2 regions of the Arthrobacter sp. 05T442 genome follow, and region 2 is predicted to be linked to the other one. Evidence: predicted binding sites of a transcription regulator. Region 2 holds the regulator's gene; the other holds the start of a gene.
The links. The regulator LexA, encoded in region 2, represses DNA repair genes until DNA is damaged. The targets are predictions, from matches to a motif close to TCGAACANNTGTTCGA.

Region 1: AC1DES_RS17050 (Rv2578c family radical SAM protein) is a predicted target of LexA. The motif match lies at 9,557-9,572, and genes of this name have one in related genera.

What each region holds. Positions count from the first base shown of each region.
Region 1 covers NZ_JBFTKM010000023.1:2,161-17,269, forward strand. The annotation lists gene rpmI (50S ribosomal protein L35) at 1-194, shown strand, start outside; gene rplT (50S ribosomal protein L20) at 313-783, shown strand; gene AC1DES_RS17010 (TrmH family RNA methyltransferase) at 848-1,759, shown strand; gene AC1DES_RS17015 (GlsB/YeaQ/YmgE family stress response membrane protein) at 1,856-2,122, opposite strand; gene AC1DES_RS17020 (cation diffusion facilitator family transporter) at 2,352-3,272, shown strand; gene AC1DES_RS17025 (MFS transporter) at 3,352-4,560, opposite strand; gene AC1DES_RS17030 ((deoxy)nucleoside triphosphate pyrophosphohydrolase) at 4,732-5,196, shown strand; gene AC1DES_RS17035 (Re/Si-specific NAD(P)(+) transhydrogenase subunit alpha) at 5,286-6,455, shown strand; gene AC1DES_RS17040 (NAD(P) transhydrogenase subunit alpha part 2) at 6,455-6,823, shown strand; gene AC1DES_RS17045 (NAD(P)(+) transhydrogenase (Re/Si-specific) subunit beta) at 6,820-8,193, shown strand; gene AC1DES_RS17050 (Rv2578c family radical SAM protein) at 8,346-9,548, opposite strand; gene pcp (pyroglutamyl-peptidase I) at 9,651-10,292, shown strand; gene AC1DES_RS17060 (SIMPL domain-containing protein) at 10,319-10,957, opposite strand; gene AC1DES_RS17065 (hypothetical protein) at 10,959-11,405, opposite strand; gene pheS (phenylalanine--tRNA ligase subunit alpha) at 11,608-12,669, shown strand; gene pheT (phenylalanine--tRNA ligase subunit beta) at 12,672-15,109, shown strand, end outside.
Region 2 covers NZ_JBFTKM010000005.1:2,803-17,911, forward strand. The annotation lists gene priA (bifunctional 1-(5-phosphoribosyl)-5-((5-phosphoribosylamino)methylideneamino)imidazole-4-carboxamide isomerase/phosphoribosylanthranilate isomerase PriA) at 1-435, opposite strand, end outside; gene AC1DES_RS07170 (hypothetical protein) at 493-651, opposite strand; gene hisH (imidazole glycerol phosphate synthase subunit HisH) at 652-1,404, opposite strand; gene hisB (imidazoleglycerol-phosphate dehydratase HisB) at 1,401-2,027, opposite strand; gene AC1DES_RS07185 (histidinol-phosphate transaminase) at 2,097-3,215, opposite strand; gene AC1DES_RS07190 (LysM peptidoglycan-binding domain-containing protein) at 3,421-3,888, opposite strand; gene lexA (transcriptional repressor LexA) at 4,229-4,978, shown strand; gene AC1DES_RS07200 (ATP-dependent DNA helicase) at 5,200-7,341, opposite strand; gene hflX (GTPase HflX) at 7,334-8,914, opposite strand; gene AC1DES_RS07210 (class I SAM-dependent methyltransferase) at 9,462-10,076, shown strand; gene dapF (diaminopimelate epimerase) at 10,057-11,013, opposite strand; gene miaA (tRNA (adenosine(37)-N6)-dimethylallyltransferase MiaA) at 11,082-12,128, opposite strand; gene miaB (tRNA (N6-isopentenyl adenosine(37)-C2)-methylthiotransferase MiaB) at 12,132-13,706, opposite strand; gene AC1DES_RS07230 (regulatory protein RecX) at 13,778-14,263, opposite strand; gene recA (recombinase RecA) at 14,484-15,109, opposite strand, start outside.

The sequences.
Region 1 (15,109 bases), on a different contig from region 2:
TGCCGAAGATGAAGACCCACAGCGGTGCTAAGAAGCGCTTCAAGCTGACCGGCAGCGGCAAGCTGCGCCGCCAGCAGGCCAACCGCCGTCACTACCTCGAGCACAAGTCCTCCAGGCTGACCCGCCGCCTCGCCGGCGACAAGATCGTCTTCAAGGGCGACGCAAAGGTCATCCGGAAGATGCTCGGCATCTAATTTCCAAGTTCTCTGACTGATTGCCACCTGGCACCAGTCAACTACCACAATGGCTTCTCAGGCCCGCCGGGATTTCCGGCAGTAGACGCTTGGGATCAGATTTTGAAGGAGTACGCACGTGGCACGTGTGAAGAGGGCGGTCAACGCCCACAAGAAGCGCCGGGTTATCCTTGAGCGCGCAAAGGGCTACCGTGGACAGCGTTCACGCCTGTACCGCAAGGCCAAAGAGCAGCTGCTGCACTCGTTTGTGTACAGCTATGGCGACCGCAAGAAGAAGAAGGGCGACTTCCGCCGCCTGTGGATCCAGCGCATCAACGCTGCATCCCGCGCCAACGGCCTGACCTACAACCGCCTGATCCAGGGCCTGAAGGCCGCTGAGGTCGAGGTTGACCGCCGCATGCTGGCCGAGCTCGCCGTTTCCGACGCCAACGCCTTCGCCGCGCTGGTCAAGGTCGCCAAGGACTCGCTGCCCGCCGACACGTCCGCCCCGGCCGTCCAGGCTGAGGCTGCACCGGCTCCGAAGGCCGCCAAGAAGGCTCCCGCGAAGAAGCCTGCTGCCAAGAAGGCTGACGCCGAGGCCGCAAAGTAGTTCCTACCGCCGTCGAAAGACAGCGTCGTTCAAGGACCGGCTGGAAAGCTACTAAGGTTCTTATATGAACGAAACCGGGCGCCCGCAAGACTTTCCACTTTCCAACCCCCGAGCTGATCGGGTGAGGAAGGTGGCACAGCTTGCCGGGCGTCCGGCCCGTTTAAAGCGCAGCGAGTTCCTGGCGGAGGGCCCGCAGGCTGTCAGGGAGGCCCTGGTCCTGCACCAGAAAAGGATTGCCGCGGGGGAGCCCGGCCTCGTCTATGAGGTTTACGCGAGCGAGGCCTGCCTCGACCGGCACCCGGACCTGGAAACACTCGCAGAGGGCACCACTGCATACCTCGCCACCGAGGAAGTGCTGGCCGCGATGGCGGACACCGTGACCCCGCAGGGCATTCTTGCGGTCTGCGGTTTCCTGGACGTCAGCCTTGAGCAGGTGCTCGACGCCCGCCCCCGGCTGGTCGCCGTCCTGTGCCAGGTCCGCGACCCAGGCAATGCCGGCACCGTGCTTCGGGCCGCGGACGCGGCCGGCGCGGACGCGGTCATCCTGACCGGTTCGAGCGTGGACATCTACAACCCCAAGGCCGTGCGGTCGACGGCGGGATCCCTCTTCCACCTTCCGATCGTCCTGGGTGCCGACGTGGCGGAGCTGGCGGCCCGCTGCAGGGAACGCGGCATCGGCGTCCTCGCGGCGGACGGCCAAGGCCAGCTGAACCTGGACCGGCTCCAGGACGAGAATACCGCACGGCGCCTGGGGGCCTCCGGCGCCGAGTCTGTCTATGCCCTGGAAAACCCGACAGCATGGCTTTTCGGCAACGAAGCCCAGGGCCTGTCCGAGGACGAACTCGCGCTGGCCGACCACCGGGTGGCCGTGCCGGTCTACGGAGGAGCGGAGAGCCTCAACCTGGGAACCGCGGCAACTGTCTGCCTCTACGCGAGCGCCCGATCGCAGCAGGGCACCGGCCCCCGGCAGGACTAGACGGGGCACAACGTCGGCGGGGCCCACCTTTCGGTGGGCCCCGCCGTCGTTGTCACCTCCGCGGCACTCGTGCTGCGCGGTCTGTGGCCGGTGCAATTACGTAGTCTTGTTGCGTCCTGTGATGGCGCCGTAGATGCCGGCAACAACCAGGCCGCCCACAATGGCGAGTAGCCAGGAACCGAGATTCCAGAATTCCATCTTGCCGCCGCCGAACAGAAGGTCGCCGATCCAGCCGCCGACAATGGCGCCGACAACGCCGAGCACCAGGCTGGTGACCCAACCCCCGCCGACCCTGCCCGGCATGACTGCCTTAACGATTGCACCTACTATGAGTCCGAGAATGATCCAGCCTATGAAGCCCATGTCTCCTCCTACATATTCGTCGGTATCCAAATTGTGAATCCCGATTATGGCTTCAAGCTAACATAGGCGGCTTTACTTGTCAGCAGGATCATACCCAATCGTTACGTGACGCCGCAGGCCCCCGCCGCGGTGCGGCGGCGGTCCGGAAACGGGTACGGTATTCCTTGCGGATAAAGGCAACTTCCGGCGTCCGCAACCATCCCGGAAGAATCCCAAAGGAGAAGCGCACGTGGCTGCAAATGGCGGAACCAAGGCGATTGTCGCGGCGCTGGCCGCCAATCTGAGCATTGCCGTCCTGAAGTTCGTCGCCTTTGTCCTGACCCTGTCTTCATCCATGCTGGCGGAGGCCATCCACTCGCTCGCGGATTCAGGCAACCAGCTGCTCCTGCTCATCGGCGGCAAGCGGGCACAGAAGGAAGCAAGCGCCGAACATCCCTTCGGCTACGGACGCGAACGCTACATCTACGCCTTCATCGTCTCCATTGTGCTCTTCAGCGTCGGCGGCCTCTTTGCCCTGTACGAAGCGTGGGGGAAGATCCAGCACCCGCATGCCATCGAAGGGGACTTCTGGTGGGTGCCGCTGGCCGTGCTCCTCGGCGCGATCGTTGCCGAGTCCTTCTCCTTCAAGACGGCGATCGCCGAATCCAACCACATCCGCGGGACACAGAGCTGGATCAAGTTCATTAGGAACGCCAAACAGCCGGAGCTTCCGGTCATTCTGCTGGAGGACTTCGGCGCCCTAGTGGGCCTCGTGTTCGCGCTCCTCGGCGTCGGGCTGACGCTCATCACCGGAAACGGCATCTGGGACGCCCTGGGTACCGGCATGATCGGCCTGCTGCTAGTGGCCATCGCCGTCGTGCTCGCGGTGGAAACGAAGTCCCTGCTGTTGGGCGAGTCGGCGACCAGGGCCGACGTCGCGAAGATCCGGACGGCCGTCGAAGCCGGAGGAACCAGGATCATCCATCTCAAGACCATGCACCTGGGCCCCGAAGAGCTGCTCGTGGCGGCCAAGATCAGTATCGGCCGGACCGACTCCGGCCAGGACATCGCCAAGGCGATTGACGACGCCGAGATCCGGATCCGCGAAGCGGTTCCGATCGCGCGGGTCATCTACCTCGAACCCGACGTGGAGCGCGTCAGCGCTCCCTGAACCGGTCTCCGGACCCGCTCTCCCGAACCGCTGTCTCCGGGCCCGCGGCCGTCACACCCGGGCCACCGTGGCGGTGCGGCTACGGTGCCAGCGGCCGTTTGCGTTCCACCGCACCGCTGATGACCGCCACGCCGAGTCCCAGGATGGCCAGGACGGCGCCCACGAGGGCCGGGGCGACGTAACCCCAGCCCCACGCGATCACAAGACCGCCGAGGAAGGCGCCCAGTGCGTTGGCCACGTTGAGGGCCGAGTGGTTCAGCGAGGACGCCAGCGACGGCGCGTCGGGGGAGGCGTCCAGCAGGCGCGTCTGCAGTGCCGGCACCAGCATGGAGCCGGCGCCGCCGACCACGAAGACCATGACATAGGCCGACCAGGGCCAGTGCACGGCCACGGCGTAGACCACGAGGGCCACAGCGATGCCGGGCAGGACCCAGTAAATCGTGCCCATGACGGACTTGTCGGCGATCCGTCCGCCGACGATATTGCCGGCCACCATGCCGAGGCCGTAGAGCGCCACCACCAGCGGCAGCCACGGACCGGGGATGCCGGCCACGTCGGTCATAGTGTGCGCGATGTAGGTGTACGTCGCGAAGAAACCGCCGAAGCCCACGATGCCGATCAGGATGGCAAGCCAGACCTGCAGCCGTTTGAGCGCCCCCAGTTCGCGGCGGACGCTGGCATCAGCGTGCGGTTTCTGGAACGGGACGAACTTCCAGAGCATGGCAAGCGTGATGAGGCCGATCAGGCCGACCAGCAGGAACAGGAGCCGCCAGCCGTAGCTCTGGCCAAGCCAGGTGGCAAAGGGAACGCCGATGACGTTGGAGACCGTCAGGCCGGCCATGACCATCGAGATGGCCCAGCCGCGTTTCGTGGGCGCCACGAGGGAAGCCGCGATGACGGCGGCGACGCCGAAAAAGGCGCCGTGCGGCAGCCCGGCCGCGAACCGGGAGACCAGCATGCTGCCGTAGTCCGGGGCGATGAAGGAGGAAAGGTTCGCAATGCTGAAAAAGAGCATGAGCCCAAGGGCCAGATACTTTCGCGGCAGTTTTGCGCCGACGGCGGCAAGGACCGGCGCGCCGACGACGACGCCGAGGGCGTAGGCCGAAATCAGGTGGCCGGCCTCGGGGGTGCTGATGTTGAGGCCGTGTTCGACTTCCTTGAGCAGGCCCATCATGGTGAATTCGGTGGTGCCGATGCCGAATCCGCCCATGGCAAGGGAAACGATGGCAAGGGCAAGGTGGCGGGTGCCGGTCTTCGGCGTCGCCGGGGCTTGTGTGGTGGTTGTCATTCGTCTGCTTCTCGGGGTGTTGCCCGGCGGTCGCCAGGAGAATTCGGCATGTTAAATATGATTTATCAACGTCGCGGACACGCCGGATATTCCCGGGGTGATCAGGAGGGCGGTCACCACCATTCTCCCCCAGACGGCCGCCGTCCCGGTCGCCCGCCGTAGACTGGGGGCGTGACTGGACTCATTGGCGTCGTAGGCGGCGCAGTAGTGGACTCGCTGGCGGAACCGGGACGGCTGCTCGTCGCACGCCGGACCTCGCCCCCGCAATTTGCCGGCATGTGGGAGTTCCCTGGCGGCAAAGTCGAGCCCGGTGAGACTGCCGAGCAGGCCCTGCACCGCGAACTCCGCGAGGAACTCGGCGTCCGGGTGCGGCTCGGGACCGAGCTGGAAGCGGCCTCCGCCGCCGGATGGCCGCTGAACGAGCGGGCGGTGATGCGGGTCTGGTTTGCCGAACTGGTGGACGGCGACCCGCAGCCGCTCCAGGACCATGACGCGCTGCGCTGGATCGATCTCCGGAACCGGGAGGAAGTCCTGGGCCTGCCGTGGATTCCGGCAGACTTTCCGATTGTCGAGTCGCTGCTGGAGGCCGTCCGGATCCCTGGTCCGCACGGCCCGGCCGGCGAACTGATCCGCTGAAAGGCGCTCCCTGACGCATTAGCCGCGCCCACCCCTCGCCAAACGTGCGGGCATGTGTCTACTCTGAAGCGAACCGAGAGGAGCGGCCAGTGCAGGTGGGGGTCGGACGGGAGCAGCGGCCAGGGGAGCGCCGGGTCGCCGCCACGCCGGAGACGGTGCAGCAGATCACCGCCCTCGGCCTGAACGTCATCGTGGAGAGCGGCGCCGGAACAGCCGCCGGGTTCGCGGACGCGGCGTTCAAGGAGGCCGGCGCCACGATGGCCACGGAGCTACCGCTCGACTCCTTGGATGTCTTGCTGCACGTCCGGCCGCTGGCGCCCTGGACGGCCGCCCGGCTTCGGCCCGGCGCCATCACCATCGGGTTCGCTTCCCCGGCTTCTGAGTTGCCGACCGTCCGGGCGCTGGCAGCAGCCGGTGTCACCGCCTTCGCCCTGGAACTTGTCCCGCGGATCTCCAGGGCACAGTCCATGGACGCCCTCAGTTCCCAGTCCCTTGTCTCGGGCTACCGCGCGGTACTGGAGGCCGCCCTGCGTTACCCGCGGTTTTTCCCGCTCTACATGACCGCCGCCGGGACCATCCCGCCGGCGAAGGTCCTGGTTCTCGGGGCCGGGGTCGCCGGACTGCAGGCCATCGGCACCGCCAAGCGGCTGGGGGCCAGGGTGTCAGCCAACGACATCCGCGCGGCCTCCGCCGATGAGGTCGCATCCATGGGAGGCACCTTCATCAACCTGGACCTCACCACCGCCGAAGGAACGGGCGGCTACGCCCGTGAACTCGGTGAGGACCGGGCCGGGCGCCAGCGCGGCCTGCTCGCCCCCCACGTCGCAGCCGCCGATGTCCTCATCACGACCGCGGCGATTCCGGGCCGCCCCGCCCCCTTGCTGGTGACGGCGGACATGGTTGCGGGCATGCGGGCCGGTTCAGTCGTGGTCGACCTCGCTGCCGAATCCGGCGGGAACGTCGAGGGGGTAGTAGCCGGCCAGGACATCCAGGTGCCGGTCGTCGGGGGATCCGTGACACTCGTTGGCCTGCAGGATGCGGCATCCGCGATGCCCTCGGACGCATCCCGCCTGTTCGCCAGGAACGTCAGCAACTTGCTCGCCCTCATGACCGTCGACGGTTCCGTCGCGCCGGACTTCCTCGACGACGTGGTCGCCGGAGCCTGCCTGACGTGCGGCGGTTCCGTGAGGCATGCCGCCACCGCCGCGGCATTGGAGGCCCTGACGGTGATGCCTGAAGAGATCGAAGGGCGGCCCTGATGGATCCGGTTACGTTGCTGACAGTAGTGGTGCTGGCCGTTTTCGTGGGCTTCGAGGTGGTCTCCAAAGTGACCAGCAAGCTGCACACACCCCTCATGTCCGGCGCCAACGCCATCCACGGCATTATCCTCGTCGGTGCGGTCATCGTGGCGGGGCAGGCCACCGACGTGTGGGCCTTGACGATCGCCCTCGTCGCGGTGATTCTCGCTACCGCAAACCTGGTCGGCGGTTTCGTGGTCACCGACCGCATGCTGGAGATGTTCAGCGGCCGGAAGCGCGTCCGCCCCCGCACCGGAGAAAGCGCTGCCGGGGCGGGCGTCCCCGGGGGTCCCGGTGCCGGTGAAGGAACGTCCGGGGAAAGCCGATGAGCATCCTTGCGCCCGGCTGGACGGGGCTGCTCTATCTCGTGGCGGCCGTCTGCTTCATCCTGGCGCTTAAGGGCCTCAGTTCACCCCGGACCGCCCGCCGCGGCAACGCCATTGGAGCAGCGGGCGCCGTTGTGGCGCTGGTGACCGTATTCCTGTCCGCAAGGCTGGAGAACCTCCCGCTGATCCTGGCCGCGATCGCCGTGGGCGCCGCCGTCGCCGTCCCGGTGGCCCGGCGCGTGCACATGACCCAGATGCCGCAGCTGGTCGCCCTGTTCAACGGGGTCGGGGGCGGCGCTGCCGCACTGGTTGCCGTGCTGGAGCTCGGCCACAGCGGGGATCCGTGGGTCCGCCTGGCGGTGGTCTTCACGATGCTGGTGGGTGCGGTGTCGTTCGCCGGCTCCGCGGTGACGGTGGGGAAGCTGCAGGAGCTGATCAGCACCCGCCCGCTGTTGTTTCCCGGCATGCCCGTGGTGATGGGGCTCGTCATGTTGGGTGCGGTGACGTCCGGGGCCGTCATCAGCCTGACAGGTTCCGCCGGCTGGTCGTGGGCCCTGCTGGTCCTGGGCCTCGCGGCCGGGCTGCTGCTGGTGCTGCCCGTCGGCGGGGCCGACGTTCCGATCGTGATCTCCCTGCTCAACGCCTTCACCGGGCTCGCGGTGGCCGCCTCCGGCGTGGTGCTCGGCAACGTGCTCCTGCTCGTCGCCGGAACGCTGGTCGGGGCAAGCGGAACCATCCTGACCAAGGTCATGGCCTCGGCGATGGGGCGGGGAGTGGCGGGCATCATGTTCGGGGCGTTCCGCGGCGGCTCGACGGCGGGCTCGACCGCCCTGAGCGACCGGCCGGTGCGGTCGGCCTCGCCGGAGGATGTGGCTGTGCAGCTTGGCTACGCCCAGCGCGTGGTGATCGTCCCCGGCTACGGGCTGGCCGTTGCCCAGGGCCAGCACGCGGTGGCGGAGCTCGCTATCGCCCTCGCGGCACGCGGTGCGGAGGTGGTTTTTGCCATCCATCCAGTGGCCGGGCGCATGCCGGGGCACATGAACGTGCTCCTCGCGGAGGCCAATGTGCCGTACGAATTGCTGCGGGAGCTGGGCGAGGCCAACCCGGAATTCCCGAACACCGACATCGTGCTGGTGGTCGGGGCCAATGACGTGGTCAACCCGGCAGCGAAGACATCGCCGGGCTCACCGATCTACGGGATGCCGATCCTGGACGTGGTGCAGGCCCAGCAGGTGGTGTTCCTCAAGCGCTCGATGCGCCCCGGGTTCGCCGGCATCGAGAACGAGCTCCTGCATGATCCGAAGACCACGCTCCTGTTCGGCGACGCCAAGGACTCGCTGTCCAAGGTGCTGGGCGCGGTCAAAGCGCTTTGACCGGGGGCCCGGGCGGGAGGCCAGTGCGGTTGCGGCCAGCGCGGTTGCGCCAGCGGGGATAAACAGCGGGGTCAAGCAGCGGGGTCAATCGGCAGGTCCGAACAGCGGGCGCGGGCGATCGGTCTCAGCACGGCCCGCTCAGGCAACGAGGCTCAGAACAGCGTCGGCTGCGCGGCAGCGGCGGCCTGGTTGCCGTGGTGCGTTCCAGCAGCCGTTTCCGGGATGCTGCCGGCCGGGTACTGGGCTTCTTCCTCGCGGGGATCATCGTTGAGGTCGCGGTGGCTGAAGCCCTGTGAGCCGGAAAAGCCGTGCAGGGCTTTGAAGTGGCGGATGCGTCCGGAGAGCCATGCCCGGTATTCCTTGGAAGCGTAGGAGCCGCTGCCGTAGAGGCGCCGGTACTTGCCGGCCAGCTGCGGATGCTCCCTCGCAATCCACTGCATGAACCATTCCCGGGTGCCGGGCTTCAGGTAGAGCGCGCCGGCCGTGACCCCCGTGGCGCCGGCTGCGGCAAGGGAGCTGAACAGAGAGTCCAAGGCTTCGTCGCTGTCGGAGAGCCAGGGGAGGATGGGCATGGCCATGACCCCGCAGGGCAATCCCGCCTCCTGCAACCGGGTGACCAGTTTCAGCCGGGCCCGCGGGCCGGGGGTGCCGGGCTCCACAGCCTCCGAGAGCTGCTCGTTGGTCATGGCCAGCGAGATGCCGACTCCGACCGGGACCTGCGCCGCGGCATGCTTCAGGAGCGGGATGTCACGGGCCAGGAGGGTGCCCTTTGTCAGGATCGACAGGGGGGTACCGGAATCGGCGAGGGCGCCGATGATGCCGGGCATCAACTTGTACCGTCCCTCGGCCCGCTGATAGGGATCCGTATTGGTGCCCAGGGCGACGTGTTCACGCCGCCAGGAAGGTTTTGCCAGTTCCCGGCGAAGGACCTCCGCAGCGTTGATCTTGACCACCACCTGGCTGTCAAAATCCAGCCCGGCGTCAAAGTCCAGGTACGTGTGGCTCTTGCGGGCAAAGCAGTACACGCAGGCGTGGCTGCAGCCGCGGTAGGGGTTGATGGTCCATTCAAACGGCATGCGTGAACCGGCGACCACCTTGTTGAGCACCGATTTGGCAGTGACCTCATGGAAGGTGATCCCGGCAAACTCAGGGGTGGTGACAGAACGCACCAGCCCGGCCAGGGGCAGGAGGGCATCGGCGGCCGGGGCCGACGGGGATCCGCTGCCGCCGGTGCTGCCTCCGGGACCTGCCTCTCCGGGACCTGCCTCTCCGGGACCCGTGGGCCCGGGACCAGCTCCAGCGCGTTCAGCGGCTCTTTCCTGTGGGGCTTTGAGTGCCTGGGCGTCCCATCTCATAGCTCCATTCGAATGTATGTTCGATTCAAAGTCAAGGACCGGCCCGGCAAGCCGCCACGGCCGGGGGGGGTCCTCCGGACCGGCGTTGCTAGGCTGGGGCCCATGATTCTCCTTACCGGCTTCGAGCCCTTCGACGGCGAAACAACCAACCCTTCCTGGTCCGCGGCCCGCGCCGCGGCGCAGCTGCTGGAAGCCGAGGGTCTCGCAGTGCAGGCGGTGCAGCTTCCCTGTGTCTTCGGGGAGTCCATCACAGCGTTGGAGGAGGCGCTGGAGCGTCACAGCCCCGAGCTCGTGGTCTGCGCAGGCCAGGCTGGCGGCAGGCCCCGCATCTCGCTGGAGCGGGTGGCCATCAACTGTGACGATGCCCGGATTCCGGACAATGCGGGCAACCGTCCCATCGACGAGGCCGTGGTTCCCGACGGACCGGCCGCCTACTTCACCTCACTTCCCGTGAAAGCAGCCCTCGCGGCGCTGAACGCTGCACAGATCCCGGCCGAGGTCTCCCAGACGGCGGGAACCTACGTCTGCAACCACGTCTTCTACGGGCTCATGCACGCCCTGCGGCTGCACCCCGGCACCCGCGGCGGCTTTGTCCACGTCCCGTACGAGACGGCCCAGCTCCCGAAGGGGAGCAGCGGCCCCTCACTGCCGGCGGAGCACATGGCGCAGGCGCTCGCCGTCGTCGTCCGCACGGCTCTGGCCACGACGGCGGACCTCAAGCTCTCCGCCGGCGCCACCCACTAGGCGCCGCCCGCTAGGAAGCGGGCAGTCTAGTCGACGAGTTCCCAGACAACTCTTACAGCCGCCGCGACGCTGGACTCGCCGGCTTCGACCGTGAGCGACTCCGCAGCCACGGCGCGCTGCATTTTCCCGACCGGGATCGGCGGCTGGAAGCCGGACTGCTGGGCGATGGACACTGCCTTGCCCAGCCCGGCGCCGGCCAGGGCAGCGTAGTGCCGCGCCGTGGCCAGGGCGTCGTTCCAGGCCGCCTCGCGGGCGCGTGCCGTGACCGCGGAGGGATCGGCGAAGCCCAGCTGCAATCCGTTGAGCCTGACGTCGTCGCCGCCGGCAGCGACCGCGGCAGCGATGATGGCGGAGGAGCCCGCGAGCTCCCGGATCCGGACGCTGAGTGTACTGGACGCCAGGTAGCCGGAGACACTTTGCCCGTGCCCTTCCTGCCAGGTGACTTCGGCCCGGACGTTGAGCCCGGAGGCCGTGATGTCCGGGCTCCCCACGCCGTGGGCCCGGAGCGCCGCAGTGACGGTGCCGGCGGCGCGGCCTGCGTCGCCGTACGCCGCGTCGACATTGCCCCGGCGGCACTCGACGCCGATGGAAATGGTCAGCAGGTCCGGCGCGGCTTCGGCGCTGCCGGACCCGGTCACCGAGATCGTTCTTGGGTTGTCCGTCATCTCACGCCTCGTTCCGTTCGCGGGCCGCGGGGCCCCTGGTGGTCGCCTGCGGGTCCGGGTAGCCGCCGCCCTGCAGCCCGGCGTGCCGCTCAAAGAAATTGCCCGACCCCGGATTGCCCGTCCGCCACTGGGACCAGGCCGCCGCCACGAAGTACAGCGGCAGGAAGGGCACTCCGAGGCACCACGCATACTGCGTGCTGTGGCGCTCCTCGTGGCCCAGCAGGACGGGATTGGCCAGGGCCTCCTGGAGGCCGGCCCGGAACAGCACCACGTTGCCCACGGTGAAGGCCCCGGCAAAGGGGAGGCGCCACCGGTAACGGCTGGCGATCAGCAGGCCGCGCGGGCCGGAGCGGACGGGCGTGCGCGCACAGGCTGCCAGCAGCAGGCCCAGGAGGGTCGAACCATTGAGCACATTGATGATCTGCCGCAGCCGTTGTCCGGAAGTCATGAGGCCATGCTAGCGGTGGGCCGAGAACGATAGTGGGGGACGGACGTCACGTTCGGGCAGCGGGGTGCCTTCTACTAGACTGGAAGCGAGCGCCCGCCGGAGGGAATTCGGCGGGCCCTGCCCTATGTCAACGACCCGCGACCCTGCCCCGTGCAGCGGTCCGTGCCGCTGGCATGACCCGACTCGTAGCTAAGAACAGTAGATGACTGAAACTTTGCCGGGCGCCGCCGTCCCGAATCCTCTGGATGAAGCCGCCATCACCGCCGCCGTAGACCAGGCCGTCGCCGCCATAGCCGCCGCCGCCACGCTCGAGGAACTCAAAGCCGTCCGCCTCGCGCACACCGGCGAGAAGTCCGCGCTGAGCCTCGCCAACCGCGAGATCGGCGGCCTGCCCAAGGACCAGAAGGCTGCGGCCGGAAAGCTCATGGGCGCCTCCCGCGGACGCGTCAACAAGGCGCTCGCGGACCGCACGGCCGAGCTCGAAGCCGAGAACGACGCCCGGATCCTCGTCGAAGAGACGGTGGACGTCACGGCGGCCCCGCGCCGGCGCCGGGCCGGCGCACGCCACCCGCTGTCCACCCTGCAGGAGCGCGTGGCGGACATCTTTGTCGGCATGGGCTGGGAAATCGCCGAAGGGCCCGAGGTGGAATCCGAATGGTTCAACTTCGATGCCCTGAACTTCAAGCCGGACCACCCGGCCCGTGACATGCAGGACACCTTTTTCGTGGAACCGCCCGAGGCCCACCTGCTGATGCGCACGCACACGTCCCCGGTCCAGGTCCGCTCCATGCTGGAACGGGAACTGCCCATCTACGTGCTGTGCCCGGGCAAGGTGTTCCGCACCGACGAGCTGGACGCAACCCACACGCCGGTGTTTCACCAGTTCGAGGGCCTGGCCATCGACAAGAAGCTCAGCATGGCTGACCTCCGCGGCACCCTGGAGCACTTCGCGCGCCAGATGTTCGGCGACGACGCCCAGATCCGGCTGCGCCCCAACTACTTCCCGTTCACCGAGCCCTCGGCGGAGCTGGACATCTGGCACCCGGGCGCCAAGGGCGGCCCGAGCTGGATCGAGTGGGGCGGCTGCGGCATGGTCAACCCCAACGTCCTCCGCGCCGCCGGCATCGATCCGGACATCTATTCAGGTTTTGCCTTCGGCATGGGCATTGAGCGCACCCTCATGTTCCGCAACGAGGTTGGCGACATGCGCGACATGATAGAAGGCGATGTACGTTTCAGCGAGCACTTCGGGATGGAGATCTAACAGTGCGTATCCCACTTTCCTGGCTGCGTGAATTCGCGCAGGTACCGGCCGCAGCAACGGCCGAAGACGTCATGGCAGAGCTGGTCAAGGTTGGCCTCGAAGAAGAAGGGGTCCACCGCCCCACGGACACCATCCGCGGCCCGATCGTGGTGGGCCAGGTCCTGAGCATCGTCAAGGAACCCCAGACCAACGGCAAGACCATCAACTGGTGCCAGGTCCGGGTGGTCCCCGAGGGCCAGCCGCAGACGCTTGCCGGCGAGGGCATCGACCCCTCCGGTGTGCAGGGGATCATCTGCGGCGCCCACAACTTCGTTGAAGGCGACAAGGTGGTGGTCACCCTTCCCGGTGCCGTGCTGCCCGGCGACTTCCGCATCTCCGCCCGCAAGACGTACGGCCACCTCTCCGCCGGCATGATCGCCTCCGTCCGTGAACTGGGCATCGGCGAGGACCATGACGGCATCCTGGTGCTGTCGCGGATCGGGCTCGACCCGGAGCTCGGCACCGACGCGATGGAGCTGCTCGGCCTCTACGACCAGGCCGCGGAAATCAACGTCACCCCGGACCGCAGCTACTGCTTCTCCATCCGCGGCGTGGCCCGCGAATACGCGCACGCCACCGGCACCGTTTTCACCGACCCGGCGTCCAGGGTCCAGGCCCCCGCAGCCCTCTCCGGCGGCTACGGCGTCAAGATCAACGACGACGCCCCCATCTACGGCAAGCCCGGCTGCGACCGCTTCGTGGCCCGCACCGTGCGCGGCGTGGACGCCACCCGGCCCACCCCGCCGTGGATGTCCTCCCGCCTCCGGCTCGCCGGCATCCGCTCCATCTCCTTGCCGGTCGACATCTCCAACTACGTCATGCTTGAGCTCGGCCAGCCGAACCACTGCTACGACCTCGACAAACTCTCCGGCGACATCGTTGTGCGGCGTGCCACCGCGGGGGAGAAGATCACCACCCTCGACGACAAGGAGCGCACGCTCGACGTCGAGGACCTCCTGATCACGGATGCCTCCGGACCCATCGGCATCGCCGGTGTCATGGGCGGGTCCCATACGGAAGTATCGGACTCCACCGCCAACATCCTCGTCGAGGCCGCGCACTTTGACGAAGTCTCGATCGCCCGCTCCCGCCGCCGCCACAAGCTGCCGTCCGAGGCGTCCAAGCGCTTCGAGCGCGGAGTGGACTGGCAGGTCGCCAACGTTGCTGCCCAGCGCGTGGTGGACCTCCTGGTCGAGCTCGCCGGGGGCACGGCAGACGAGGCCGGGACCGACGTCGGGACCGCCCCGGATGCCGTCACCATCGAACTTCCGGCAGGCTACGCCGCGGACCGGATCGGAATTGACTTCAGCGAGGAGCAGATCCTGACCTCGCTGGAGGACCTCGGCGCTATTGTCGGGAAGAACGGCGCCGGCTACACAGTGACCGCACCGAGCTGGCGCAATGACCTGGAAACCAAGGAAGACCTCTCCGAGGAAATCGCCCGCCTGGTCGGCTACGACAAGATCCCGGCGACCCTGCCGGTGGCGCCTCCGGGCCGCGGCCTGACCCGCGTCCAGCAGCAGCGCCGCCGCCTGATCCAGGCGCTGGCGGACGCCGGCCTCACCGAGGTCCTGGCCTACCCGTTCGTCTCCAAAGCTGCCAATGACACCTTTGGCGTGGCCACGGAGGGCACCGAGCGCCAAGCCCTCAAGCTCGCCAACCCGATCAGCGAGGAGCATGGCTTCCTGCGGACGTCCATCCTGCCGGGCCTGATCGAGGTGGCCAAGCGCAACCACGCCCGTGGCTTCCGCGACCTCGCCTTGTTTGAGGCGGGACTCGTGTTCCTGCCGGGCGGGAACCTGGGCACGGCCACGATCCCGCCGCTGGGCGTTAAGCCCTCCGAGGAGGTGCTGGATGCCCTGTACGACGGCGTCCCGGACCAGCCGCTGCACCTCGCCGCCGTCCTGACCGGCCATGATTCACCCGCCGCGCCCGCGCATGCGCCCCGTCCTTGGGACTGGGCGGATGCGCTGGACTTCGCCCGGCTCGCCGGTGAGGTCCTCGGCGTCGACATCCTGGTCAGCCAGGGGCAGCACCAGGCGTTCCACCCGGGACGGGCCGCGCGGCTCACGCTCCGCACCGGCGACGTGGTGGGCTACGCCGGCGAGCTGCACCCGAAACTGCTGGCGGCGCACGACATGCCGGCACGCTCGGTGGCGCTGGAGATCAATGCCGATGCCCTGTTCGAAGCCGCAGCCGACGTGATCGTGGCCAAGCACATCTCGACCTACCCGGTGGCCACCCAGGACGTGGCCCTCGTGGTGCCGCAGGACATCCCGGCGGACGATGTCCTCTCGGCCTTGCGCGAAGGCGCCGGCGAACTTCTTGAGGACGTGGCGCTCTTCGACGTGTACGTGGGCAAGGGGATCGCCGAGGGCAAGAAGTCGCTGGCGTTCAGCCT
Region 2 (15,109 bases):
GCGGCCTGCGAGGGTGGTGCCGCGGACGTCGAGGCCGACGGCGATCTTGTCGCCGAAACGTTCGATCACACGGGATGTCCAGTCCGGGTTCTCCAGCGCGGCGGTGCCGAGGTTGACGCGGGCGACTCCGAGGTCCAGCGCTTTCTCCAGCGACTCGTCATCGCGGAGGCCGCCGGAGAGCTCCACCTTGATGTCCAGCCGGCCCACTACTTCGCGCAGCAGCTCGGCGTTGGAGCCCCGGCCGAAAGCGGCGTCGAGGTCAACCAGATGGACCCACTCGGCCCCCTGTTGCTGCCAGTTCAGCGCCGCCTCCAGCGGAGTGCCGTAGCTGGTCTCGCTGCCGGCTTCGCCCTGCACCAGGCGCACGGCCTGGCCGTTGACGACGTCGACGGCGGGCAGCAGCTCGAGCACGGGCAGCGGGGTTTCGGTGGTCATAGTGGGATCCTCAACTTCTCAGATGGCGGCAGGTGGTCGGGACTGGTGCAGGGACCGCTAGGAGACGGGCAGCGTCAGGAGGTAGGCGGCCAGCAGCGACATTCCGGCCAGGACGTAGAACACGATCTGGACCCAGCGCGGACTCTTCTGCTGCCGGAAGGACAGTCCCCCGCCGACCAGCAGCCCGGCAAGGCCCATCAGGATCACGGACCACATCTAGGCGACCTGTCCGGGGTCGGTGGAGGCGGCGTCGGCAGTCCTGGGCCGCAGACTGTTGACCCAGTTGCGCAGCAGACGCGCGCCGGCGTCGCCGGACTTCTCCGGGTGGAACTGGGTGGCGCACAGCGGTCCGTTCTCGACGGCCGCGATGAACGGTGCGCCGTGCTCGGACCAGGTCACGAGGGGCGCTGCCATGCGCGGCTGGATCACGTCGAAGTCCCACTGTTGGACGCCGTAGGAGTGCACGAAGTAAAAGCGCTCGTTCTCGACGCCCGCGAAGAGCGTCGAGCCTTCGGGGACGGACACCGTGTTCCAGCCCATGTGGGGGACGACGTCGGCCGGCAGCAGCTCCACCTTGCCGGGCCACTCCCCCATGCCCTCGGCTTCGGTACCGTGTTCGACACCGGCTTCGAACAGGACCTGGAGGCCGACGCAGATGGCAAGTACGGGCCGGCCGCCGGCGACACGGCGTCCGATCATGCGGACAGCGTCAACGGCTTTCAGTTCCCGCATGACGGTTTCGAAGGCACCGACGCCGGGGACCACGAGGCCGTCGGCGTTGAGCACATCCTCCGGCCTGGCGCTCAGGATCACGTGGGCTCCGGCCCGTTCCAGTGCGCGGACGGCCGAGCGGACGTTGCCGGAACCGTAGTCCAGCACCGTGACGGTGGGCTTGCCGTCCGGGGAGGCCGGCCTGGTGCCGGCGGCCGGGTCGATGATGGCACCGTCGCGGAGCACGTTGCCCGTCACAGCGCACCCTTGGTGGACGGGATGCCCTCGACACGGGGATCAGGCTCCACGGCAGCGCGCAGGGCGCGGGCGAAGGCCTTGAACTGGGCTTCCACGATGTGGTGGGGGTCCCGCCCGGCGGTGACGTTCATGTGCAGGCAGATGCCGGCGTGCAGGGTGATCGCCTCGAATACGTGGCGTGTCAGGGAGCCCGTGAAGTGTCCGCCGATCAGGTGGTATTCCTGGCCGGCCGGCTCACCCGCGTGGACCAGGTACGGCCGGCCCGAGACGTCGACGACGGCGTGCGCGAGGGCCTCGTCGAGGGGAACCGTCGCCTCGCCGAACCGCCGGATGCCGGCCTTGTTGCCCAGCGCGGTGCGCAGGACCTCGCCGAAGGTGATGGCGACGTCCTCCACCGTGTGGTGAACGTCGATGTGGGTGTCGCCCGTGGCTTTGACGGTCATGTCGATCAGGGAGTGCTTGCTCAGCGCCGTCAGCATGTGGTCATAGAACGGAACCGAGGTGCTGATGTCCGAAACGCCGGTGCCGTCCAGGTTGATCTCGACCAGGACCGAGGACTCGCTGGTGGTCCGCTCCATTCGTGCGGTCCGGGCCTCGGCAGCGGGTGATCCGGTGTGGCTCATGTGGGTGTGTCCTTTGGAAGAAGGCATGGGTGCTGGGCAGTCTGGCGGGGCACGGGCTCCAGCTTAAGTCTAGGCGTGCAGCGCCGGGTCGCTGGTCAGGATGCGTTCGAGTGCCTCGAGGAACGCTGTGGTTTCCGTCTCAGTGCCCGCAGTGACCCGCAAGTGGCCGGGGATCCCGACGTCGCGGATGAGCACCCCGGCGTCCAGGAGCCCCTGCCAAACCTGGTGCGGGTTCTCGAGGCCGCCAAAGAACACGTAGTTGGAATCCGAGGCTGCCGGTTTGAGCCCCATCCGCTGCAGTTCGGAAACGATCCGGTCCCGCTGGCGCTTGATGTCCTCGACGTCGGCCATGAGCGCCTCCCGGTGGCGCAGCGCAGCCAGGGCGGTTGCCTGGGTGATGGCGGACAGGTGGTACGGCAGCCGGACCAGGCGCAGTGCGTCGGTGACCTCGGGTGCTGCGGCCATGTAGCCCAGCCGCGCGCCCGCGAGGGCGAACGCCTTGCTCATGGTGCGCGAGACGATCAGCCGCTCCCGGCCGGGCAGCAGCGTGAGGGCGCTGGGCGTGCCGTCGTGGGCGAACTCGTGGTACGCCTCATCGACAATCACGATGGTCCGGCTCGCTTCGCCTGCCGCGTAGACCGCCTCCACGACGTCGAGGCCGAGGCCGGTGCCGGTGGGGTTGTTCGGGGAGCACAGGAAGACGATGTTGGGCTGCAGCTCACGTACCTGCCGTGCCGCCGATTCAGCGCTGAGGCCATAGTCCGCCGCGCGCACCCCGATGATGTACTCCGTGTCAGTGCCGGCAGCCAGGAGCGGGTACATCGAGTATGTGGGAGGGAAGCCGAGCGCCGTGCGCCCCGGGCCGCCGAAGGCCTGGAGAATCTGCTGGAGCACCTCGTTGGAGCCGTTGGCCGCCCAGATGTTCTCTGCGCCCAGTCCGTGGCCGAGGTATTCCGCCAGCCCCTCGCGCAGCTCGGTGAACTCGCGGTCCGGATACCGGTTCAGTCCGACCGCCGCTGCGGTGACGGCCTCGGTGATGGCTGCGCGGACGTCGGCCGGGACACCATGGGTGTTCTCGTTGACGTTGAGCAGGATGGGAACGTCCAGCTGGGGCGCGCCGTAGGGGCGCAGACCGCGCAGATTGGTCCGGAGGGGCAGTCGGTTGAGGCGCTCTAACTGGTCAGTCACTTCAACAGTTTAAGTGAGAGGGCGACGGGCGCTGAAACTGTGACGCCTGGGGCCCCGTAGCGACCGGCTGCGGCGGCCGGCCACGGCGCGGCGCGCGGCTTCCGAATGGCTTCACCACAGATCTACAGGACTTCCGCACTGCTTGCGCATAGCTTCACCACTGATCCGCGGGACTTCCTCGCGGCTTGCGCAAGGATCCACGGGACTATTTGGACGGGACGAAGAGCTGCTGGCCCGGCATTACTCGAGCGGCCCCCAGGTTGTTCAGCTGCACGATGTCGGCCACGACATCACGGGGATCACGCTCCGGGGCCACCTCTCCCGCGATGGCCCAGAGGGACTCCCCGGGCTGAACAGTCACGGATACGCTGGGCGTCGGCGAAAGCTCGGAGGCCGACTCGGCCGCCTTCGCCGGAGCGTTGAGGAAACCACTGAAAGACAGGATGAGCGCGGCAAGAAGGATCAGCGGCACGCCGAAGAAGACGAACCTGCCACGCCGGGTCAGACGCAGCGGGGCCTGCTTGGTCCGGGCCCGGGCGGCCTGCACAGGCTCCGCGGATGAAGCGTGCTGGCGGGACGAAGTGGGCCGGCGGGTCGACGTGCCTGCGGGCCGGCCGTACTGGCCGAATGCGTCGCGGCTGAAAGTGTCGTGAAACGCGCTTGATGCTGACATGAACTGAGCCCTCCTGGACCATACGTTGCCGCCCGGCGTACTCCACCTACTCGCCGCCAACCGACTGAACCTTCGAACATAGAACCGAACTTGATGCTTCGCCCGGAAATTTCCGAATCGAACACATATTCGAACTTTGCTTCTTCTGTTTTAGCACTTACTAACGAACGTTGTCGAGACTCGCTAGAACAAATGTTTGAAAAAGCTTTGCGGCTGGCCTACGTTTGAGTCACAGAACAACCACTTCTGCAGTTGATCAGCAGGGTCTGACATTTCAGGCCGGAAGTTCCCGGCAGCTGCAGCCACGGCGGCCGGGCGGATTGGAAAGGCGTTGGCGAACATGGCAGCACAAGCCACCGGCGGCAGGGCCACCCAGCGGGGCCCACAGCCAGCCCGGGCCCCCAAGAGCCTTACCGTCCGGCAGAAGAAGATCCTGGAAACCATCCAGCGGTCCGTGACCGACAACGGCTACCCGCCGTCCATGCGCGAGATCGGCGACACTGTGGGCCTCGCCAGCCTCTCCAGCGTCACCCACCAGCTCTCGCAGCTCGAGAAGCTCGGCTACCTCCGCCGCGACCCCAAGCGTCCGCGGGCCATGGAGGTGCTCATGCCGCTGACCCTGGACGAGGGAAGCACCAGGATTTCGGGCGTGGAGAAATCCAGCAGCCTGCGGGCGGCGGGAGGGCGGTCAGTCTCGGAGCTCGCCAGCGCCACGGACACCGCGATGGTGCCGTTCGTCGGTCGCATCGCCGCCGGCGGACCGATCCTGGCGGACCAGGTGGTCGAGGACGTCATGCCGCTGCCGCGTCAACTGGTGGGCCACGGCGAACTCTTCATGCTCAAAGTCGCCGGTGATTCCATGATCGACGCCGCCATCTGCGACGGTGACTGGGTGGTCGTCCGGCGGCAAAGCGACGCAGTCAACGGGGAGATCGTTGCTGCACTCCTGGATGACGAGGCCACAGTAAAGACCTTCCGCCAGCGGGACGGACACACCTGGCTGCTGCCGCAGAATACCCAGTACGAGCCCATCCTTGGCGATCACGCCGTCATCATGGGCAAGGTCGTCTCGGTGCTGCGGTCGCTCTGACGCACACCGGCCACAGGGCATGAGGGCCCCGTTCGACATCGGACGGGGCCCTTCGAGTTCCTGCCCAGTTACTCGCGGAGCACGGGCCCGCCGGTCCCGGACGGCGCCGGCATCCCGCGGGTGCGCGGAGACAGAAGGAAAGCAACCGGGCGGGAAGGTCGCACTCCCCCGGCTGCGCCCGGCCCTGGGCTCCCGACCAGGCACCGGGCTGCCCGCCAGACCTACGTGGCGGGCTGCCCGGATTCCTTCGAGAGCCGCTCCAGCGCCGCGAGGGCAACCCCGGGGTCGGTGGTCGGCCAGAACGGTGGCAGGGCTGCACGGAGGAAGGCTCCGTAGCGCTCAGTGGAGAGCCGCGAATCCAGCACCGCCACGACACCCTTGTCCGACGTCGAACGGATCAGCCGTCCGGCTCCCTGGGCAAGGCGGATCGCGGCGTGGGTTGCCGAGACGCTCATGAAGCCGTTGCCGCCGGCCTGGGCCACGGCCCGGGACCGGGCGGTCATCAGCGGATCGTCCGGCCGCGGGAACGGGATCCGGTCGATGACGACGAGACGGCACGAGACACCCGGGACGTCAACGCCCTGCCAGAGGGACATGGTGCCAAAAAGGCACGTGTCCGGTTCGTCGGCGAACTGCCGCACGAGCGCCGTCATGGTCGAATCGCCCTGGCACAGGATGTCCATGTCCAGCCGCGGCCGCATGGCCTCTGCGGCTTCCTCCGCGGCGCGCCGGGAGGAGAAGAGGCACAGGGCCCCGCCGCCGGAGGCCTGGATGAGCTTCTCCAGTTCGTCCAGTGTCTCCGGGGAAGTGCCCCGGCCGGGTTTGGGCAGGTGCTTGGCGACATAGAGGATGCCCTGCTTGGGGTATTCGAACGGCGAACCGACGTCGACGCCGGTCCAGCTGGGCGCGCCGGGGCCGACGAGCCCCAGGCCGCCGGCAGCCGGTTCGAACGCGGAGCCGATTGCGAGGGTGGCCGAGGTCAGGATGACGGTGTGGTCCGCGAACAGGCCCTCGCGCAGCCGGCCGGCCACGCTGAGCGGCGCCACGTTGATGAGGGCCGGTGCCGTTTCGTCCGGCTGGGAGTAGCCCTGTGCCGGGTCGAAGGTGCTGTTGCGGGAGAACCACACCACTTCACGGTTCTCGCGGGCAGCCAGGAGGCGTTCGCACAGTTCCAGGATGACCATGAGCCGGGAGCGGGCGAGCTGGCGACCGCCGTCGGCCGTGGTGGCGCTGTCGCCCTTGGAATCGGAGAGCGCGGCGCGGCAGGCGTCGCGGAGCTGGTCCACGCAGTCCAGCTGTTCGGTGTTGAGGCCGTTGGGCATGAGTCCGCTCGGAACCCCCTCAATGGCAAGTTCGAGGTTGGACGCGGCATTGTTGAGCGCATCCACGGTGATGCCGGTGTGCTTGCGGGCCCCGGACGCGGCGACGTGGACCATCGCCACGGAAAGCTGGCCGGACACGGCGCCCGTCACGCGGTCCTGCAGCTCGTGGGCTTCGTCGACCACCACGACGTCGTATTCGGGCAGGACCGCGAGTCCCTCGAAGGCGCTGACGGCCAGCATGGCGTGGTTGGTGACGACGACGTCGGCGTCGGCGGCGTTCTGCCGGGCCAGTTCGCTGAAGCATTCCGCGGCGAGGGGGCATTTCTGCGCGCCGAGGCATTCCATCGACGTGACGGAAACCTGGCGCCAGGCCCGGTCGGTGACTCCGGGCATGAGCTCGTCGCGGTCCCCCGTGGCGGTCTCTTCGGCCCAGTCGCGGAGCCGGACAACTTCCTTGCCGAGTTGCGACGACGGCCCGCTCATGGCCGCGGCGAAGTGCGGGACGCTCGTGTCCTCCCCGAGCGAGAAGAGCTGGCCCTCGGAGGGTTCTTCGGAGGGGAAGCCACCCTCGAGCTTGTGCCGGCAGACATAGTTGGAGCGGCCCTTCACGAGGGCGATCTTGACGGGCCGGTCCAGGGCGGGGGTGATGGTCTTGAGCAGCCGGGGCAGGTCGCGGCCGACGATCTGGGTCTGCAGGGCCAGCGTGGCGGTGGAGACGAGGGTGGGTTTGTCGCTGACCAGGGAATGGGCGATCAGCGGGATCAGGTAGGCAAGGGATTTGCCGGTGCCGGTGCCGGCCTGGACCAGGAGGTGGTCGCCGGTGTCGATGGCGCGTGCCACCTGCCGGGCCATCTCGTGCTGGCCGTCGCGGCTTTGGCCGCCCATGCCGGACACCGCCCGGTCGAGGAGTTCAAGAACGAACTCCTCGCCGGCCGGCTTCTGCTTTCCTGACCCTTGGCGGTTGTCCGCCTCCGCGGCGGGGTCTTCCCCTGCGGCGTCGGCCGTGTCCGCGTCCGTCCCTGTCACTGCCGCCTCAGTCATTGCTGATGAAGGAATCCAGTTCAGCGGCGAGGCCCTCGCGCACCATCACGACGGCACGGGTACCCGTTTCCTCGTGATCGAGGCTCAGGATCTCGGCGTCGGTCTCGTGGAGCTTGTTGAGCAAGTCCCCGCGGCTGTAGGGGATCAGCAGCTCAAGCTTCACGCTGGGCCTCGGGATGCCCTCGCTGATGGCCTTGAGCAGGGCCGGAATGCCTTCACCGGTGCGCGCCGAGACCACCACGTGGCGCGGTTCGCGCTGCTTGAGCCGTTCAAGTACAAACGGATCGGCGGCGTCGGCCTTGTTCAGGACGATGATTTCCGGGACCTTGCGCGCATCCACTTCGCTGAACACTGTCCGAACCGCGGCAATCTGCCCTTCCGGATCCGGGTGGGAGGCATCAACGACGTGCAGGATCAGGTCCGAATCGGCCACCTCTTCCAGAGTGGAGCGGAAGGCCTCCACGAGCTGGGTGGGCAGCGAGCGGACGAAGCCCACGGTGTCGGCAAGGGTGTAGCCCAGCCCGTCAGCGGTCTCGGCCTTGCGGACGGTCGGATCCAGGGTGGCGAACAGGGCGTTCTCCACCAGGACTCCGGCGTCGGTCAGCCGGTTCAGCAGCGAGGACTTGCCCGCGTTGGTGTATCCGGCGATCGCCACCGAGGGAACTGCGTTCCGACGGCGGTTGGCGCGTTTGGTCTCGCGGGCCGGCTTCATCGCGGCGATCTCACGCCGCAGCTTGGCCATCCGGGTGCGGATCCTGCGGCGGTCCAGTTCGATCTTGGTTTCACCGGGACCACGCGAGCCCATGCCTGCACCGGCGCCGCCCACCTGGCCACCGGCCTGGCGTGACATCGACTCGCCCCAGCCGCGCAGGCGAGGTAGCAGGTATTCGAGCTGGGCCAGTTCGACCTGGGCCTTGCCTTCGCGGCTCTTGGCATGCTGGGCGAAGATATCCAGGATCAGGGCTGTCCGGTCAATGACCTTGACCTTGACGATGTCTTCCAGGCCACGCCGCTGGGACGGGGCGAGTTCGGCATCGACGACGACGGTGTCGGCGCCGGTGGACATCACGATGGCTTTGAGTTCCTGTGCCTTGCCGGAGCCGAGGAATGTCCCCGGGTCGGGCTTGGCCCGGCGCTGGACCAGGCCGTCGAGGACTTCCGAGCCGGCCGTTTCCGCGAGGGCCGCGAGTTCACGCAGCGAGTTCTCGGCGTCGGCGAGCGTTCCTTCGCTCCAGAGCCCGGCCAGGACTACGCGCTCCAGGCGCAACTGCCGATATTCGACTTCTGTGACGTCTTCAAGCTCGGTGGACAGGCCGGCGGTGCGGCGCAGGGCGTGCCGTTCCTCGAGATCCTGCTGGTCGCCGTCGTAGCTGGTGTAGACCTCATCCAGGCGGGAAATGGCTTGGGCCTTGCCGAGCACTGTCTTGGGCTCGCCGGCGGTGGCACCGGTGCTCTGGCCTGCCTTCCCGGCAGGGGTGTCCTTGGAGAGGATCCGGTCGATGACAGCCTGGATTTCCGCAGGACTCATGTCCTGGGATGCTGAATCGGGTCCGGTGTTGGGCTGACTGGTCATGGTCTCCTTTAAAGGTTCGGCAGTTTCAGAATAGTGCCCATTGCTGCTCTGTGGTGCGGTATTCGCGCTGGGCTGACGACTGGGGGTCATGCGGGCCTCCTGGGATGCCCGCGGCGGCCGTGCCGGGGGCATGGTGGGCTCCGATACGGAGCGGTTAACTAAGGGGAGGAAGAGGCGGCACGTTGCACCTCGCTGCGGGGAAACAGCCGCGTAGTACCTGACCGCTGAGCCGGCTCCGATAGCGGGCCGGCGGGATGCCGCCGCCCCAAGGCGGGACTCCAAGTGGTCCGGGCGCCACCGGGTGAGAAGAATCACTGCGGAGGCGCGCCGAGCGGAAGGTGACTACCTGCGTCGCTACGGGACGGGACTAAGCCCGTGCCGGCTACTTGGAGTTCAAGAACATGGATTTAAGCCTAGCAGACCGTTCGCGTGATCCCGGCCGGTGGCTCCGCCGGCGAGGCGTGCCTGTTTCGCGTGGAAATTCCCGGCCGCAGCCGGCTGCAGCCGGTTTCCCATACGGCCCGGGGGCCAACTAATCTGGCCCATTATGGAGTCTGCACACTATTTCAGCGCCCAGCCCGCCGGGCCCTTCACCCGCAAGCCGCTTTCTGTGGAGCTTGCCGGTGAGACGCGGCGGCTGCAGACGTCCTCAGGGATCTTCAGCCCGGATGGCATCGACAAGGGGACGGCCGTGCTGCTTGCCGACGTGCCTGCTCCGGCGCCGCAGGGAAACCTGCTCGATATCGGCTGCGGCTGGGGGCCCATTGCCCTGACCATGGCCCTCCGGGCACCTCATTCGCACGTCTATGCCGTGGACGTCAATGAGCGGTGCGTGACGCTCACGAACGAGAACGCGGCCTTACTGGGGCTGGACAACGTCACCGCGAGCACGCCGGAGGCCGTGGACCCGGACGTGCGTTTCGACACCATCTGGTCCAACCCGCCCATCCGGATCGGCAAGGACGAGCTGCACGCCCTGCTCCGGCTGTGGTTGCCGCGGCTGGCTCCGGGTGGATCCGCGTGGCTCGTGGTGCAGAAGAACCTGGGCTCGGACTCGCTGCAGCGGTGGTTGGCCGCAGAACTGGACAGCGGTTTTTCGGTGACCCGGGAGAGCACGTCGAAGTCTTTCCGGATCCTGCGGGTCAGGAAAGCGTCCCGCTAGCGACGATCACGGCGGGGCCGCTGAGCTCGACGTGTTCGCGCCCTTCCGTGCCGAGGAAGAACTTCACGCCCACGACCCCGCCCGGCACGTGGACGTTCCAGGCGTCGGGGGCGCCCTGCCCCGCCCAGTGGCGGATGGCGACGGCGGCGGCGCAGGCACCGGTACCGCAGGACTGGGTTTCCCCCACTCCCCTCTCGTGAACGCGCATCGTAATGGTCCCGACGCCGTCGTGGACCAGTGGCTCGGACGGAACGACGAACTCTACGTTGGTGCCGTGCGGCGGCCTGGGATCAACGTGGGGCGCGGTGAACAGCTCGGTGGCGTCCAGTTCAGCCAGTTCGGCCAGCGCCACCACGGTGTGCGGATTGCCCATGCTGACGGACAGCGCAGGCCGGGCAACCTCCAGCCCCTCGGCGCTGACCAGAGAGTCCATGGCGCGGGCGGTGGCTTCCCCCGGGAAGATGAACTCCCAGGGGCCCATGTCGACGGCATAGCCGGCGGCGGTGCGGACGATCGTCTTTGCCCCGCCGCGGGTGCCGATGGTCAACGACTCCCCGGCCGGCAGATCGACGAGACCCTCCGCGATGAGGAAGTGCACGAACACCCGGACCCCGTTGCCGCACATTTCCGAGAGCGAGCCGTCGCCGTTGCGGTAGTCCATGAACCACTCGGCGTCGGGGTGCCCGGTCAGCAGCGCCTGGCCCTCGGGCAGGAGCCGGGACGGGACCGCCCGGATCAGTCCGTCGCCGCCGATCCCGCGGTGCCGGTCACACAGTGCCACCACTTGCTCGGGCGTAACGGACAGCGAGCCGTTAGGGTCCGCAATCAGCACGAAGTCGTTGCCTGTGCCGTGGCCCTTGGAAAACTTCAGTCCGCTCAGGATTGCGGTGTCGCCGGCAGCGTTGCGGTCAGCGGCCAAGGCAAGGGATTCGTCCATGCTCCAAGGTTACCGGTCAGGCTGCGGTGCCCGGAAAAGCTACGCCCGGAGCACAGCGGCCCGGACTGCTACGCGGTTTCCGGGGCCGGCAGGGCATGGGTCGAAAGAGCCGGTCCGCACAGGGCCGCGGCTCCGGTCACAAGCCCGGGATCCTGCCAGTTGAGCCAGGTGATGCGGGGGTCCGCGCGGAACCAGGTGAGCTGGCGGCGCGCGAACTGCCGGGTCGCAACGATGGTCTCCTCGGCGGCCTGCCCGACGTCCGCTTCGCCGTCGACCACCCTGAGGAACTGGGCGTAACCCAGGGCCCTCGGTGCTGTCCTGCCCCGCCTGAGGCCGGCGGCGTCGAGCCGGCGGACTTCCTCCATAAGGCCCTCGTCCACCATGGCGTGGACACGGCGCGCGAGGCGTTCCCGGAGCAGTTCACGGTCCACTTCCAGCCCGATCTGCACGGCAGGCTGGAAGTACTCGCGGGTGGGCATAAACGAGCTGAAGGGGCGCCCGGTCAGTTCGAAAACCTCCAGCGCCCGGATGACCCGACGGACGTCGCCGAGCCTGCCGGCGGAGACGGGGTCGACCGCCTGCAGCCGGTCCCGCAGTGGCGCGGGCCCCGACGCTTCAAGCTCGGTTTCGAGGCGGCCGCGGATGTCCGGGTCCGTACCCGGAAACTCCAGGATGTCGAGGGCGGCGCGGACGTAGAGGCCGGAGCCCCCGGCGAGGATGGCCCGTTTGCCCCGGCTGTGGATGTCTGCGATCAGGGCCCTGGCCTGCTGCTGGAAGTCCGAGACGCTCGCTTCCTCGGTCACCTCCAGGATGTCGAGGAGGTGGTGCGGCACTCCCCTGCGTTCCGCCATAGTGATCTTGGCGGTGCCGATGTCCATTCCGCGGTAGAACTGCATGGAGTCCGCGTTGATGACTTCGCCGTCGAGTTCGAGGGCAAGCGAGACGGCGAGCCCGGACTTGCCTGAACCGGTCGGGCCGACGACGGCGATGACGGGCGGATCGGCCCGCTCGACGGCAGCCGGAAACGACGGCGGGGTCTGCGAGCGGACGTCTGCGGACGCCGCCCTGCCCGGCACCCCAGCGGTCCCGGAGGTCCTGGCTTGCGGTCCTGCCATGGGCTAGCGGCCGCGGACCGGCAGCGCAGGCATGCCCAGGGAGACCCCTGTCTTGCCCGCGGCGGCGCCCGGTACCGGGGCCCCGCAGGAATCCGCCTGCGAACGGTCCCAGGCATCCCCTGCGCGGGACCGCCGCAGGCTGTAGTCCTCCGCCGACGCCGGATCGGCGACGAGGTGGAACGCGGCAGCCTCAGTAATCGTGACTGTCACGAGGTCCCCCGGGCGGGGCACTTGGGCACCCGCAGGAACGGAGAAGTGGACCAGCCTCTGGTCGCGGGACCGGCCGGAAAGCCGGTGCGTCTCCTCCGCTTTGCGGCCCGGCTGGGCGGTGACCATGACTTCGACGCGGCGGCCCAGCTGGCGGCTGTTTTCCTCGGCAGCGATCCGGTCCTGCAGGGCGGTAAGGCGTTCGAAGCGCTCCTGCACCACGGCTTTGGGGAGCTGGTCGGGCAGTTCGGCGGCAGGTGTGCCGGGACGCTTGGAGTACTGGAAGGTGAAGGCTGTGGCGAAGCGGGATTTCTCCACCACGTCCAGGGTCGCCTGGAAGTCCTCCTCGGTCTCGCCGGGGAAGCCGACGATGATGTCGGTGGAGATCGCCGCGTGCGGGATCTTGTCCCGGACTTTTTCGAGGATGCCGAGGAACTTAGTGGAGCGGTAGGACCGCTTCATGTCCTTGAGGACTTTGTCCGATCCGGACTGCAGGGGCATGTGCAGCTGGGGCATGACGTTGGGCGTCTCCGCCATGGCGTCGATGACGTCGTCCGTGAAGGCGGCGGGGTGGGGGCTGGTGAAGCGCACGCGCTCCAGGCCCGGGATGTTCCCGCAGGCCCGCAGCAGCTTGGAGAACGCCTGCCGGTCGCCGAATTCGACCCCGTAGGAGTTCACGTTCTGGCCCAGCAGTGTCACTTCGATGGCGCCGTCGTCGACGAGGGCCTGGATCTCGGCCAGGATGTCACCCGGGCGTCTGTCCTTCTCCTTGCCGCGCAGGGCGGGCACGATGCAGAAGGTGCAGGTGTTGTTGCAGCCGACCGAAATGGACACCCAGCCGGAATAGACCGAGTCGCGTTTTGTCGGCAGGGTGGAAGGGAAGACGTCCAGCGACTCGAGGATCTCCAGCTGCGCCTCGTTGTTGTGGCGTGCCCGGTCGAGGAGGGCCGGCAGGGCCCCGACGTTGTGGGTGCCAAAGACCGCGTCGACCCAGGGCGCCTTTTTCAGGATGGCCTCGCGGTCTTTCTGCGCCAGGCAGCCGCCGACTGCGATCTGCATCCCCGGGTTGGCGGCCTTCACCGGGGCCAGGATGCCAAGGTTGCCGTAGAGCTTGTTGTCGGCGTTCTCCCGCACGGCGCAGGTATTGAAGACCACGACGTCGGCGAGTTCGCCTGAGGCGGGGACATAGCCCGCGGCCTCGAGCATCCCAGCCATGCGTTCGGAATCATGCACGTTCATCTGGCAGCCGAAAGTGCGCACCTGGTAGGTGCGGGACTGCGGCGCATCAGGGACCGGCACCGTCTCAGGCGCCGAAGCGCTGACTGCTGAGGGAGTGTTGCCGGCTGCTGGGGAGGGGATGGTCAAACTCACCTGTTAAGGGTACCGGGTTTAGGGGTACGCGCTCTGCACCGTAACCCTGGGGGCTTGCTGCCCGGGCTGGTTCAGTCGTCCGGTTCCGCGCGTCCGGCGGCGGCAGCGAGCACCTCGCCCACGATCCGGAAGGCCTGCGAGGGCTGGTACCCCTTGCGTGCGAGCATCGACGCCAGCCGCCGCGTCGTCTTGTCCCGTTCGCCACGGTCATCGGAGCCGGTGAAGCCCCTGAGCTTGCGCTCTACCAGTTCGCGGGCAGCCGCCTCCTCGTCCTCGTCACTGAGCTGCTCCAAGGCCTCGGACGCGGTATCAGGATCGATGCCCTTGTCCGCCAGCTCACGCCGCAGGGCGCCCCTGGCTAGCTTGCGGGTCTGGGACCGGCTGCGTACCCACATGTCCGCGAATTCGGCGTCGTCGATGAGGTTCACCTCTTCGAAGCGGTCCAGCACGGCCTCGGCAACGTCGTCGGGGACGTTGCGCTCGGACAGCTTGCGCGAAAGCTGCAACCGGCTCTTCGGGGACTGTGTCAGCTGGCGCAACACGATGGCCCGGGCCACCGCAGCAGGGTCGGCGTCGGGGTCCGGCTCCGCGCGCCGTGACCGGGAGCCCGCCCCGGCCGGCGCTGAGTCGCCATGGTCGGAGTCATCCGCGAACCCGGCGCCGTCAGGACCGGCGCCGGCGTCGCTCTTACCGACGCCGGTGCCGGGGTTCCGCTGCCGGAAACCTCCCGCTTTCCGCGGCCTCCCGCGGGAGGCCGCGGCGTGGGAGGGCGCGCCGTTAGAAGCCGTCAACGGCCTTCAGCTTCGGAGATGCCTCTTTTTCAGCCGGGGCCTTCACACCCACGCCGAGCTTTTCCTTGATGAGGCGCTCGAGTTCGGCAGCCAGCTCAGGGTTGTCGCGCAGGAAGCGGCGGGAATTCTCCATGCCCTGGCCCAGCTGGTCGCCGTCGTAGGTGAACCACGAACCGGACTTCTTGATCAGGCCGTGCTCGACACCCATGTCGATGATGCCGCCCTCGCGGGAAATGCCCTGGCCGTAGATGATGTCGAATTCGGCGATCTTGAAGGGCGGGGCCATCTTGTTCTTGACGATCTTGGCCTTGGTGCGGTTGCCGACGGAGTCCGCCCCCTCCTTGAGCGTCTGGATGCGGCGGACGTCGATGCGGATGGATGCATAGAACTTCAAGGCCTTACCACCGGTGGTGGTTTCCGGAGAGCCGAAGAAGACGCCGATCTTTTCGCGGAGCTGGTTGATGAAGATGGCGGTGGTCTTGGTCTGGCTCAGGCGGCCGGTGATCTTACGCAGGGCCTGGCTCATGAGGCGGGCCTGGAGGCCGACGTGGCTGTCGCCCATGTCGCCTTCGATTTCAGCGCGGGGAACAAGGGCGGCGACGGAGTCGATCA